2 regions of the Geobacillus sp. Y412MC52 genome follow, and region 1 is predicted to be linked to the other one. Evidence: riboswitches for the same ligand, from Rfam matches in the RefSeq annotation. Region 1 holds a riboswitch; the other holds the start of a gene.
The links. A riboswitch is a leader RNA that binds a small molecule or an ion and turns the genes downstream of it on or off. The one in region 1 is predicted to bind thiamine pyrophosphate.
Positions count from the first base shown of each region.

Region 2: another riboswitch for thiamine pyrophosphate. It lies ahead of thiC (phosphomethylpyrimidine synthase ThiC); the one in region 1 lies ahead of tenA (thiaminase II).

Region 1 is NC_014915.1:575,848-583,094, forward strand. Features, by position in the region: gene GYMC52_RS02980 (glycoside hydrolase family 13 protein) at 1-51, shown strand, start outside; gene GYMC52_RS02985 (YfiT family bacillithiol transferase) at 107-643, shown strand; gene GYMC52_RS02990 (MFS transporter) at 861-2,066, shown strand; gene GYMC52_RS02995 (class I SAM-dependent rRNA methyltransferase) at 2,130-3,314, opposite strand; TPP riboswitch at 3,457-3,564, shown strand; gene tenA (thiaminase II) at 3,671-4,354, shown strand; gene GYMC52_RS03005 (ECF transporter S component) at 4,378-4,968, shown strand; gene GYMC52_RS03010 (ABC transporter ATP-binding protein) at 4,983-6,437, shown strand; gene GYMC52_RS03015 (energy-coupling factor transporter transmembrane component T family protein) at 6,434-7,216, shown strand; gene tenI (thiazole tautomerase TenI) at 7,233-7,247, shown strand, end outside.
Region 2 is NC_014915.1:410,296-417,542, forward strand. Features, by position in the region: gene GYMC52_RS02080 (PP2C family protein-serine/threonine phosphatase) at 1-1,187, shown strand, start outside; gene GYMC52_RS02085 (RDD family protein) at 1,357-1,770, shown strand; gene GYMC52_RS02090 (methyl-accepting chemotaxis protein) at 2,428-3,681, shown strand; TPP riboswitch at 3,817-3,930, shown strand; gene thiC (phosphomethylpyrimidine synthase ThiC) at 4,102-5,790, shown strand; gene GYMC52_RS02100 (RNA-guided endonuclease InsQ/TnpB family protein) at 6,020-7,138, shown strand.

The DNA of each region.
Region 1 (7,247 bases):
CGTTTTAAGCTGAAGCCGTACGAGGCGCGTGTATACATCTGGAAAGAATAAGAAGGAATTTGCCTTTCCGTGTGGAATGAATGAATACGGAAGGGGGATGATCAACATGGCAACGATCGATCCGATTCGCTACCCGATCGGAACGTTTCAAGCGCCGCAGCAGTTTGAGGCTGGGGAGGTGCAAGAGTGGATTGCTGCCATCCGCGGGCTGCCAAACGACTTAAGAACCGCTGTTTCCGGCTTGAACGATGAGCAGCTGAACACGCCGTATCGCGACGGCGGCTGGACGGTTGCCCAAGTCGTCCATCATTTGGCTGATGCAAGCATGAATGCGTTTTTGCGCACGAAATGGGGAGTGACGGAAGACGGCCCAACGGTGAAGCCGTTTGCGGAAAGCGAATGGGCGAAAACGGCCGATGCTTGCTCGTTGCCCATTGAACCGTCGCTTTTATTGCTTGACGGGCTGCATGCGCGATGGGCGGCGTTGCTTGAATCGATGACGGAGGCAGATTTTCACCGAACCGTTCGGCCGGAAGGGGCAGCGGGGGAGATGCCGCTGTATGTATTGACCGCGTTGTATGCATGGCATGGGAAACATCATACCGCGCAAGTTGCGTCGTTGCGCAAACGAAAAGGATGGTAAAGGCTGCCGATTCTTCGGTGGCTTTTTTCTTCATGCATCATAGAAGGATGGTGCTGCGCAAACAACAACCGGGAACCGCCGGCTGGGCGGGGCTTTTTTGTCGTCATCCTGCCGGGAGAACGGTGAAATAGCATTTTGCTTAAACGGCGGCATAGGATTATGTTATACTAACAAATATTAAGGGACACGAAATACATAGTTCGCAAGGGGGATCGGTATGGGAGCGGAGCAGCAGCCGCTTATTGCAGAACAAAAAGAAAAAATATGGACGAAAGATTTTGTTTTGATTTGTTTGGCCAATTTTTTTGTGTTTCTTGGGTTTCAAATGACGCTGCCGACCCTTCCGCTGTTTGTCAAGCATTTGGGCGGCAACGATCAGCTGATTGGCGTTGTCGTCGGTGTGTTTACGTTTTCGGCGCTCATCGTCCGTCCGTTCGCCGGCCATGCGCTTGAGACGAAAGGGCGCCGGTTTGTGTTTTTATTGGGGCTTCTCATTTTTGTCATTTCTGTCGGTTCCTACAGCTTGATCTCAAGCATTTTCCTTCTCTTTTTGATGCGGGTCGTCCAAGGAATCGGCTGGGGGTTTTCGACAACCGCTTCCGGGACGGTGGCGACGGACATCATTCCAGCGAGTCGCCGCGGGGAAGGAATGGGCTATTACGGGCTGTCCGGGAATATCGCCTTGGCGTTTGGTCCGTCGCTTGGACTTGTGCTTGCCGCTATGATTCCGTTTAGCCATCTGTTTGCCATTTGTGCGGCGCTTGGAGTCGCTTCGGTGCTGTTTGCCGCCGCGATCACGTATAAAAAAGCGGAAGCCGTGCATGGCAAAGGGGCGAACAGATGGGATTTGTATGAAAAAAGCGCTTTGACCCCGTCGTTGCTGTTGTTTTTCTTGACGGTGACGTTCGGCGGCATCGCCTCATTCTTGCCTCTATATACGGCGCAAAAACAGATCGGCGGCCTGCAACTGTACTTTTTGCTTTACGCGCTTGCCTTGATGGTGACGCGAACGTTCGCTGGCCAGTTGTATGACCGAAAAGGGCATCGAGCCGTCTTTCTCCCTGGTGCGGGGCTTATTTTGCTGGCGATGCTTCTTCTCGCTTGGCTGCCGGGAGAATGGGCGTTGCTTTTGGCGGCGGTGCTGTACGGTTTCGGCTTTGGCATGGTGCAACCGGGGCTGCAGGCGTGGTCCGTCGAGCGGGCGCCTGCCCACCGCAAGGGAATGGCGAACGCGACATTTTTCTCGTTTTTTGATTTAGGGGTCGGCGTCGGGGCGATGGTGTTTGGCCAAATCAGCCATTGGTTCGGCTATCCGAGCATTTATTTAGCTGCTAGCGGTTCGGTGCTCCTTTCGATGCTTGTCTATCTGTCGGTCTTGCATAAAGAACAATCGCTTCGCTCCAGGGAACGAAAAAACGCTTAGGGATAACCCCTAGGCGTTTTTTCTGCCCAGCAGCGCATCGAAACGGCCTTTGAGGGCGGCTCGTCACCGCCGAGAATGCACTTCGTAAATGGCGAATTTTAAGTAGTCGCCTTCTTCCGCGGCAAGGAGTTTCGGGTGGTCGTAGCCGGCGCCGTTCCAATATACTTGGCGCAGCACTTTTTTCGCGTCAAATGCCGCATCAGCGATCATCTCTTGAAATAGGTGCGGGCGGACGTGGTACGAGCAGCTTGATGTGACGAAAAAGCCGCCGTCTTTGACAAGCTTCAATCCGTTTAAGTTAATGTCTTTATAGCCGCGCAGCGCCTTCGGGACGGCATGGGCCGATTTCGCGAACGCCGGCGGGTCGATGATGACGACATCCCACTGTTTGCCGGCGCGCACCGACTCGCGCAAATAGTCGAAGGCGTTGGCGACGACAAATTCAACGTTCGTGAATCCGTTTAACGCGGCGTTCCGTTTCGCCGTTTCGATGGCATGTTCAGAAATATCGACGGCAGTAGCATGTTTTGCCCCATACAGACAAGCGTTTAGCATAAACGAGCCGGTATGGGTGAAGCAGTCGAGCACGGTCGTCTCCGGACCGATGAGCGGACGAAGAGCGGCGCGGTTTTGCCGTTGGTCGAAGAAAAAGCCGGTTTTTTGTCCGTTTTCAATATCGACGATGTATTTCACGCCGTTTTCCTCGATTTCGATTTCCGTTTCCGCTTTCCCGTACCAAAAGCCTTTTTCTTGTTTGAGACCCTCAAGCTCCCGAACGGACACATCGTTGCGCAAATAAATGGCCCTTGGGGCAAACACGTCAAGCAAGCCGCGCAAAATCCAGTCTTTCCGCCTTTCCATGCCGAGCGCCAAAATTTGCACAACAAGCACATCTTCATATTTGTCGACGATCAATCCGGGCAAAAAGTCGGCTTCGCCATAGACGGCGCGGCAGGAGCGAACGCCGGGAATCATCCGTTCACGGTACGCCCACGCCTGACGGATGCGGTCGATGAAAAAGCGCTCATCGAGTTCATCGTTTGGGTTTTGCGTCAAGACGCGGACGATGATTTGCGAAGCGGGGTTGATATATCCTTTCGCCAGCCAATAACCTTGATGATTGTAAACGTCAACGAAGTCGCCCGGCGTCGCATCGCCTTCGATGCGGTCGACTTCACTTTGAAAAATCCATGGATGCCCTTGCTCAAGCCGTTTTTTCCGTTCTCTTTTCAGGATGACCTTCGCCATCGTTTCCACTCCCATTCCGTCGTCAATTGCTGCGTTTCCATCATAGCGGATTGCAACGCATAGCGCAACGTCGGAGAAAAAAAGATTGACAATCGTTCGTGCCATGGTATGATTAAGTGTAAAGAAAACTGAAAATTGCACCATCATCCACTAGGGGGGCCTTTAGAAAGGCTGAGATCAAAGTGTGCCTTTGAGACCCTTAGCACCTGATCTGGGTAATGCCAGCGTAGGGAAGTGGAGGAGCAGCACAGCAAGGCTAGGCTTTGCCTGGCCAACGTCGCATGCCCACGCCGCTTTCTTTACGCCAATCGGCAAAGGAAGCGGCGTTTTTATTTTGCCAAAAAGGGGGAAAACGAATGTCATTTGCCAAACAATTGCGCCAAGCGGCCGATCCGATCTGGCAGGCGAGTTTCCGCCATCCGTTTGTTCAGGAGCTTGGCCAAGGGACGCTTGCGCGCGAGAAGTTTCGCTATTACGTGATGCAAGATGCCTATTATTTGCGCCATTTTGCCCGCGTGCAGGCGATCGGGGCGGCGAAATCGCCGGATTTGGCGACGACAGCCCGGTTGGCGCACCATGCACAAAGCACGTGCGAAGCCGAGCTTTCGCTGCATGAAACGTTCGCCGAGCTCTTGGGCATTACGGAAGAGGAAAGGGCGGCGTTCATTCCGGCGCCGACGGCGTACGCCTATACGTCGCACATGTACCGCGCGGCGTACGAAGGGCATCTCGGTGATGTTATCGCCGCCATTTTGCCGTGCTACTGGCTGTATTACGAAATTGGCGAGCGCTTGAAAACGTGCCGCCCGAACGATCCGATTTATGAAAAATGGATCGGCACCTACAGTTCGGACTGGTTCCGCTCGCTTGTGGAAGAGCAAATCGCGCGGCTTGACGACATCGCTGACGCGGTCACCGAAGAGGATCGCCATCGGATGAAGCGGCATTTCCTCATCAGCAGCGAATATGAGTACGAGTTTTGGGAGATGGCGTATCGGCTTGAGCAGTGGCCGTCGGCTGAATTGGCGGCGAGCCGTTGACGTGAGACAAGGAGGAGAACAGGATGGAAGTGAAGACAAAAGGGTTAAAATTGGCGGATATTTTAACGACGATCGTCATTGCGATTGTGTTTGGCATTATTTACAAATTATGGGGCCCGCTATATAGCGCGGTGGGAGCAGTAGGGTTTCATCTCGATCAACTCATTTACGGCATGTGGTTTATCGCCTCCTCGCTCGCTTATTTGCTCATTCGCAAGCCAGGGGTGGCGTTGCTCGCGGAGATTGCGGCTTCGTCCGGCGAGCTGATCATGGGATCGCAATGGGGGCTTGAAGTGCTCATTTACGGGGTCGTTCAAGGGCTGTTTGCCGAGCTCGTCTTTGCCGCCTTCCGCTATCGGCGCTTTGATACGTTCGTTGTATCGCTCGGCGCGGTCGGGGCGACGATTGGCTCGCTCATCATGGACTTTTACAAAGGCTATATTGAGGCGCTCGCCCCATGGAATATGGCGCTCTTTTTGCTGGCGCGTTTTATCGGCGCCATCCTCATCTCCGGCGTGCTTGCTGTTTCATTGGCGAAAGCGCTCGAAAAAACCGGAGTGACGCAAATGTGGCGGCCGGCTTCAAAAGACGATTACGATGCGTTGAACCGGTAAGGCGGCGAATGGCGATGAAACAAGCAATTGCGATTGATCGGCTGCGCCTGAAATTTCCCGGGAGCGACGGGCTGCTGTTTCGCGACTTGTCGCTTTCGATTGCCGAGGGGGAGAAAGTGCTCCTCCTTGGTCCGTCGGGATGCGGCAAGTCGACATTATTGCAAGTGATGGCTGGCATCATTCCCCACTCGATCGATGTGCCGATGAAAGCGGAGCGTCTTAAGCGGCCGGAACGGTGGGGCTATGTTTTCCAAGATCCTGATGCGCAATTTTGCATGCCGTATGCGGACGAGGAAATCGCCTTTGCCCTTGAAAATCAGAGCGTGCCGCGCCACGAGATGCCCGTCCGCATCCGCGCCCTGCTGGACCAGGTCGGTTTGGAGATCGCCCCGCATACTGATATTCATACGCTTTCCGGCGGGATGAAGCAGCGGTTGGCGCTCGCTTCGGTGCTGGCGCTTGAGCCGGATGTCTTGTTTTTGGATGAGCCGACGGCGCTGCTTGATGAAGAAGGGACGAAGGCGGTATGGCAAACGGTGAAGCAGGTGGGCCGCGGCAAAACGGTCGTCATCGTCGAGCATAAAATTGACCATGTGCTCGACTTTGTGGATCGCATTGTCTTGTTCGGCCGCGATGGGCGCATCATCGCCGACGGCGAGGCGAAGGCGGTGTTTTCCGACTATAAAAACGTCATTGCCGCTGAAGGGATTTGGTATCCAGGCGTCTGGGACGACTATGACCGGACGGCAAGGCGGCGAAATCGCCATCAAGGCGAGGAGCTTCTTCGCCTCGCCCGTTTTCGCGGGTTCCGCGGCCGGGAGGCGAAAATCTATGTTCCTGAAGCAGCGGTGCACGCCGGCGAATGGATTGCCGTCACCGGAAAAAACGGCGCTGGCAAAAGCACGTTGCTGCACGCGCTTATGCAACTCATCCGCACGGACGGAGAGTATATGCTGCTAGGCGCCGACATCAAGCGGCAACACCCGCTCTACCGCCATATTGCGTTTGTTTTCCAAAATCCGGAGTGGCAATTTGTCGCCCATTCCGTTCGCGAAGAGCTCGCCTACTCGCTTCGGCTTGAAGGGCGGCCGGAAGCGGAAATCGAGGAAACCATCACCCGCCTGTTGCGTGAATTTGACCTTGTTGAGCAGCAAGACCAGCACCCGTACCAACTGTCGGTCGGACAAAAGCGGCGGTTGAGCGTCGCTGCTTCGATCGTCGCCGGCCAACGCCTCTTTTTGCTTGATGAGCCGACGTTTGGTCAGGACGCGAAAAACACGTTTGCTTTGCTTGAAATGCTTGAAGCGTACCGCGAACAAGGAGCGGTGATCATGATGGTTACACATGACGAACAAATCGTCCGCCGCTTTGCGACGAGACAGTGGGTGATTGAAGATGGGGCGCTCGTTCGGGACGAACAGCTTGAAATTCGAGAGCCGGTGTTGGCGGAAGGTGGGGCAGGGCGATGAAATGGGAGGTTCGCTGCCGCGAGACATGGCTTCATGAGACGAACCCGAGCTTGAAGCTCATTGTGCTTGTCGTGCTCTTTTTCGCTGTGTTGTTCATTCATAACCCGAACGTGCTGATTAACGTTTCGCTCGCTCTCTTCGTTTTGTTTTGCTTTGGCACCGGCTATCCGGCGAATGTGTTGTTTTGGCTGTTTTTGCCGTTTTTCCTCGTGTTTGTTTCGACGGCTTCATCGATGATGATGTTTGGCGAGGGAACGACAACATGGGTTCGCTGGGGGTTCATCCATGTTACAGCCGAAAGTTTTTGGCGCGGGGTGCACATCGGGTTTCGCGCTTTGGCGCTTGGGCTTCTCGGATTGATTTTCTCGCTGACGACCCGGCCGGTTCCGTTGTTTTATTCGCTCATGCAGCAGTTGAGACTGAAGCCAAAGTATGCGTACAGTTTTTTGGCGGCCGTTCGCCTATTGCCGATTATGCTTGAAGAGTTTCAGGCGATCCGCTATGCGTTAACAGTGCGCGGCGTGCCGAACAAGGGCGTCCTCAGCAAAGTGAAGCGCTACGCCATTCCGCTGTTGTCGCAAAGCATCCGCCGCGCCCAGCGCATCGCCGTGGCGATGGAAGCGAAACAATTTTCCGGCAGCGGGCGGCGCACGTTTTATTATGAAATCGGGTTCGGCAAATATGATATTTGGCTTGTCGCCTTGTTTGCCGCTTTGATGTTCGCCGCCTACTATGTCGGTGTTCATTATCCGTATATTTCTATAAGCGATGTACGGTAGAAAGAAAGGGATGGCGATGGGGGTTCTCCAT
Region 2 (7,247 bases), 170 kb from region 1:
GGGTGCTTGAACGGACGTTTCCTGTGCTTGGCCAATTCGGGGAAGTGAGGCTCGTCAGCGGAGTTGTCGCTGATCTGACAGAAGCAAAGCGAAACGAGAATGAACGGCAGCTCGCTGAACAAGTGTACAAAGCGATGGAACAGGCGATGCTCGTAACAGATGGCCAGTTTGTCGTTCAGTTTGTTAATCCGGCGTTCACAAAAATCACTGGCCATGGTGTAGAGATTGTCGGTCAGCCGCTGCATACGCTTTACGCGGGTTATTACGAGGCCTGGCTTTATGAGGTGATTCAAGCGGGAACTGGGGAAAGTGGAGAATGGAGGGGGTGGGTGCGCTGGCGTCGGAAAAACGGTTCGGTCTATGTCAGGCAGACGACGGTGCGGGCTGTGCCCGGCCATGATGGAGGAATCGCGTTTTACTTGTTTTTATTTGCCGGTCCAACTTATGAGAACCCATACATCGCAGCGATGAAAGATGACTTGCGGCTGGCCCGCGAGGTGCAAAAGCGCGTATTGAGCAAGCCGCTGTCGGCCAAAGGGATCAAGATTGCCGGAACGTACATCCCATCGCGGGAGCTGGGTGGCGATATGTACGCCTGGTATCCGATCGATAAACAGCGGTACGGCATTTTTTTAATGGATGTGATGGGTCATGGGGCAGCGGCTTCACTCATTTGCATGTCGGTCCGCTCGCTCTTAAACGGCGTCATCCGCAAAGGGATCGTTCCGACGGAAGTGTTTCGCGAGTTGAACCGCCATATGCGCCAGTTGTACCATGAAAACGGGCGGATGACATATTATTTCACCGCCGTGTATGTTCTTGTGGATGTTAAGGAACGGATGATTGAATATGCATCAGCCGGCCATCCGCCGGGGTTTTTGTTCCAACCGGACGGAACGGTGGCGGAGTTGGACCGCGGCTGCGCGCCGATCGGGCTGCTTCCGCGCCTTTTTGTCGACAGCGGCCGGTTGCGCTACGAGCCGGGGGCGACGCTTGTGTTGTATTCCGACGGGGCGATCGAAGGGGAAACGGGCTCTGTCCGGCAAAAGATTGAAGCGTTCCGCGATGCGCTGGCGCCGCATATTTTATTGGACGAGCAGGTGCTTTTGGACCATCTGCGCCGCCATTTTGCGCAAAAAGGGCCGCTTCCGGACGATTTTTCGGCGGTGGTGGCGAAGCTGGGCTAAAGAAATTGCTGCAAGAAGATCGATTCAAGCATCTTGAGCGTGTGTAGCAGGGACCACCGCATCGAAACAAAAAATCGATTTTCTTTTATACGCCATTTACGGTAAAATGAAGACAATTATACTGTTAATGGAGAATACAATATAGAAAAGGCAACAGGAGGGAAGACATATGGCGGTGACGAATCCGGCTGGATTTTGGAAGCGGCTGTTGGCTAACTTGTTGGATGCGATTGTCGTTGGCATTCCGATTTCGATCATCGGCTATTTCATCACTGGCAGTTGGGAAACGAACTGGTTTACGTCATTAGCGAACATCCTTTACGCGTTAATCGTTCCGGCTGTTTGGTACGGATATACGGTCGGCAAGCGGATGCTTGGCATCCGGATTGCGAAAGTCAACGGCGGAAAAGTCGGCATCGGCACGATGTTTTTGCGCTCGTTCGTTGGCGGACTCGTATACTTTATCACGTTTGGCATTGGTCTCATCATTAGTGCGATTATGGTTGCTGCGAGAGAAGACAAACGGTCGATTCACGATTTTATCGCTGGGACGTATGTGACAACGGAAAAACCGACGGTGTAAAGCAGAAAACAGCAGGGGGTGTCCCAAGAGGGTCGGGACGCCTTTTCTTATCTTTCGTGACGGATCATCAACGATCAAAAGAATGACGCTTTTGAGTGGGGCCTTGTTGTTTTTTAGAAGGCCGGTGAAAAAAGGCTGTCGCACGCCAATCAGCGGCATTTCTCCAAAAAATGAAAGTTGATTTCTCAATGTTTCTCAAATGAAAAAACGACCGGGATCAGCCGCGTTTTTCACTAAATCATCAGCCCTTTAGAGGGCTGGTGAAAAACGACCGATTTCGCCGAACCCGTTGCTTTCGGCTGAAAGAGAAGCGTTGATTTTACAGGACTTCTCAATTTGAGAAGAGATTCCGTTTTCCGCGGCTTTTCACTAAATCACCAGCCTTTTAGAAGGCTGGCGATTTAAGAGGGAATATTGCTCTTCAACACTGTTGTTCAAATTGAAAAGTCTTGCGGCGCCACAACTTAATTCCTTGCGATTTCTCCCAAACCGAGCGAATCCGTTGTTTTTCACCAGCCTTTTAGACTAGAAAATCTTTGCAAATCCACACATTCATGATTATGGCCAGGAAGGAAAATGAATGATCATTCACGAATCTATTTAAGCGGTGAAGATAAAGAAAAGACGATTGCATAATGGAAAAGGAGGAGAACGACTTTGTCTTCATCCAGTTATATTATCCGCACAATGTTCGTTGTCATTCCTGGCACAGCGGCGATCGGCATGGCCACATGCCTGGTCAACGGCATTCGCGGGGCGGCATTTTGGTGGACGCTTGTTGCTACGGTGCTGTTTGGCGCGATGCTCGGCTTCGTTTCGGCAACGCTCAACTATCGACGGTTTGTTGCCCCGATTGCCGTTATTAACGAACATTTAGGCAAGATGACAGGCGGAGATTTGACGGTGCGCATACCGCTTGATCGCGTGCAGCAGCTGCGGCCGATTGCGGCGTCGTTAAACGATATGGCAAACGCTTGGCAAAGTGTGATGGGGCAAGTCCAACATCATGCCGAAGAAGTAGCGCAATATTCTCAGCAGCTTGCCGCCGTCGCCGAACAGACGACGAAAGCGACAGAGCAAATTGCGACAACGATGGAAACGCTTGCGGCAAGTGCGGAGGAGCAGGCCGATGCTGTCCGCACCACCGCCGCGTCCGTGCATGATATTTCCCAAACATTGAGCGACGTCGCTTTCCATACGAAAGAAGTGGCGCACCAGGCTGAGAAAACATCGGCGAAAGCAGAGGACGGCAAGCAGTCAATCGGACAAATGTCCAAGCAAATGCAGTTCATTTACGATCATGTGCAAACGCTCGGCCAGGTGGTGAAAGGGCTTGGGGAGCGCTCCAACGAGATTGGACAGATTACGGAAGCGATCACCGGCATTGCGTCGCAGACGAATTTGTTGGCGCTCAATGCGGCGATCGAAGCGGCGCGCGCCGGCGAGCAAGGGAAAGGGTTTGCGGTTGTCGCGGATGAAGTGCGGAAGCTCGCAGAACAATCAGCGCGCTCAGCGCAACAAATTTCCGAGCTGATCGGTTACATTCAAGAAGAAACGAAGCGGGCGGTTGCGTCTGCCGAACAGGTAATCTCCGAAGTGGCGAAAGGATTGAACGTGGCGGCGGCATGCGGCCAATCATTTGCCCATATTCGCGAGGAGGTCGGCCAAGTGAGCAAACAAATTGGACAAGTATCGTCCGCCATCGAGCAAATGACGGAGCATGCTCGTCAAGTGAACGACGCACTCCAACAGATGACCAATATTGTCGAACAGTCAGCGTCCGGTGCGGCCAACGTATCGGCAGCGACGCAGGAACAAATGGCTTCCGTCGAGGAAATCGCCTCTTCGTCGACATCGCTCGGTCAGATGGCGGACGAGATGCGGGCAATGCTGAAGAAATTTTCTGTGTGAGTGAGGAAAAGGACGCTTTCTTCGAGAAAGAGGGGCTTTCAAACGACGTGTGGGAGTCAACGTTTAGAATAAAATGGTTTGCATCTTTGCCAATTGCTTGATAAAATAAAAAAAGTCAGTCATCATTGTGATACGCTTATCTGCTAGGGGAGTCCGAGAGCCGGGCTGAGAAAAGAACGCGATGAAGTTCTTTGACCCTTTGAACCTGATCTGGGTCATGCCAGCGTAGGGAAGCAGGCAGCGGGAACAGATGGACGTGTCTTGTTCATTTGGCCTTTTGCCTTCGATCAGGTTCCGGTGTCGGAACCTGTTTTTATTTTGAATCGGCCGCCATCGCCTATTCTCGTGTTTGCCCCGCTTCAGACGGTGTGGCTTCAGATCTGATCTTTCATCATTTTATGTTGAAAGGGGAAGCCACGCATGGAAAACATCCGCTCGTTTATGTCGTTTCCGGAAAGCCGCAAAGTGTACATCGAAGGGTCGCGCCCGGATGTGCGCGTGCCGATGAGAGAAATTGCTTTGTCGCCAACGAAAACGCCGCAAGGAATGGTGGAAAACAAACCGGTGCGTGTCTACGATACGACGGGCCCGTATACGGATCCGGATTTTGAACCGGACGTGGAGAAAGGCTTGCCTCCTCTTCGCCGTCGCTGGATTGTCGAGCGCGGCGATGTGGAGGAAATGGAGCGGTCTTCTGTTGCGATCCAACGTTCGCTTCCGTTTGTGCGCCGTCCATTGAGGGCAAAGCCCGGAAAAACAGTGACACAAATGCATTACGCCAAACGGGGGATCATTACGCCAGAAATGGAGTTTGTCGCGATTCGTGAACAAATCGATCCAGAAATTGTCCGCCAAGAAGTCGCCGCTGGTCGGGCCATTATTCCGGCCAATATTAACCATCCAGAGAGCGAACCGATGATCATCGGCCGTTGTTTCCATGTGAAAATTAATGCCAATATCGGCAACTCGGCTGTTTCTTCATCGATTGAAGACGAAGTGGAAAAATTGCTTTGGGCGGTGCGTTGGGGCGCCGATACGGTGATGGATTTATCGACCGGCAAACACATTCATGAAACGCGCGAGTACATCATCCGCAATTCGCCGGTCCCCGTGGGAACGGTGCCGATTTATCAGGCGCTCGAAAAGGTAGGAGGGGTGCCGGAGAAGCTGACATGGGACGTGTACCGCGAGACGCTCATCGAGCAGGCTGAACAAGGAGTCGACTACATGACGATCCACGCCGGTGTGCGGCTTCATTACATTCCGCTCACCGCCAACCGGACGACCGGAATTGTCTCGCGCGGCGGCTCGATCATCGCCCAATGGTGTTTGGCCCACCATGAAGAAAACTTTTTGTATACGCATTTTGAAGAAATCTGCGAGATTTTGAAACAATACGATGTCGCGATCTCCCTTGGCGACGGGTTGCGCCCCGGCTCCATCGCCGATGCGAACGATGAGGCGCAGTTTGCGGAACTCAAGACGCTCGGCGAGCTGACGAAAATCGCCTGGAAGCATGATGTGCAGGTGATGATCGAAGGGCCGGGGCACATTCCGATGCATAAAATTCGCGAAAATGTCGAGCGGGAACAGGAAATTTGTCATGGAGCGCCGTTTTATACGTTAGGGCCGCTTGTCACCGACATCGCGCCCGGGTATGACCATATTACGTCAGCGATTGGCGCCGCCATCATTGGCGCTTATGGAACGGCGATGCTTTGTTACGTAACGCCCAAAGAACATTTAGGGTTGCCGAATAAAGAGGACGTACGCGCCGGGGTCGTGGCCTATAAAATCGCCGCCCATGCGGCTGATCTGGCAAAAGGGCATCCAGCCGCTCAGCAGCGTGACGACGCGCTCTCGAAAGCGCGCTTTGAATTTCGTTGGAACGATCAGTTCAATTTATCCCTCGATCCGGAACGGGCCCGCGAGTATCATGATGAAACATTGCCGGCTGAGGCGGCGAAAACGGCCCATTTTTGTTCGATGTGCGGGCCGAAATTTTGTTCCATGAACATTTCACATGAACTGCAACGGAAAATCAAAGAGGAGGGGATGAAAGAAAAAGCGCAACAATTTATTCGGCAAGGGTCGTCGCTGTATCAATGACAAGAAGCGGGCTGCGATGCTCGGCATGGTGGAGAGGATATAGAAGTTCGATCAACGGAAAAAGCATGAGCTGGAAAACGCTCGGTGCTGATCGAAGCAGCGGAGGGGGGCGAACGTTCATCGTCTTTGGCGAGGAGACCCCCACTTCAACGACCAAAGGGAGTAAGTGGGGGAGGAATCGCTTTTTTTGTGTTTTTGTATCACTTTTAGTGAAAGAGAGGTGAGACAAATGGACATGACGTTAACAGCCAAAATAAAAATTTACCCAACAGCGGAACAAGCAGAAGTATTGAAAGCCACCCTTTCCGCTTATCGACAAGCGTGCAACGCTGTGTCTGTTGTGATTTTTGACACAAAAGTGCTTGCACAAGCCAAGTTACACGACATGACCTATCGTCTACTTCGATCAAACTACGCTTTGCGTTCGCAAATGGCGCAATCTGTGATTAAAACGGTGATCGCTAGATACCGTTCCCTAAAAAGCAATGGTCACGAATGGACATTGGTTCGCTTTAAAAAGCCTGAATATGATCTCGTTTGGAATCGAGATTACTCCATTGTTCAAGGGTTATTTTCTGTCAATACGCTAGAAGGACGAATCAAAGTGTCATTCGAACCAAAAGGCATGGAACCATATTTTGATGGCTCATGGACGTTTGGCACAGCCAAACTCGTCTACAAGCATAACAAATTCTTTTTGCACATCCCCATGACCAAAACAATTCCAACCGTAGATGAACACAACATTCGCCAAGTGGTCGGTGTCGATGTAGGGGTTAACTTTCTTGCAGTAGCTTATGATTCGCAAGGGAAAACTATCTTTTTTAACGGACGAAAAATCAAGCATATGCGTGCCAAGTACAAACGAATGCGAAAAACCCTCCAGCAAAAAGGGACGGCTTCTGCGCGTCGGAAGTTGAAAACAATCGGACAACGAGAAAACCGTTGGATGACGGATGTGAACCATGCTGTCACGAAGGCACTCGTTCGTCAATATGGAGAACGTACCCTTTTTGTATTAGAAGATTTAACAGGCATTCGTGAAAAAACAGAACGTGTACGTATCCATGACCGATATGAAACCGTATCGTGGGCTTTCTATCAGTTCCGTCAAATGTTAGAGTATAAGGCACGTTTGCATGGGTCAAAAGTGATTGTGGTTGCTCCGCATTACACCTCTTTGACATGTCCAAAGTGTGGTCATACGGAAAAAGCCAATCGAAAGAAACGTACACACACCTTTTGTTGTCGAACATGCGGATATACCTCAAACGATGACCGCATTGGTGCTATGAACCTTCAACGAAAAGGAATAGAGTACATCGTTGAAGGAACGACACAGGCATGACCTGCGTCGTTGGGTAGTTGTCAACCTGCCCCCTGATGCAACCCCAAGTCAAGGAAGGAGGACGAAGTCCGCTCGCACTTCTGGGGAGTTGCAAGCCCCCACTTCAAGC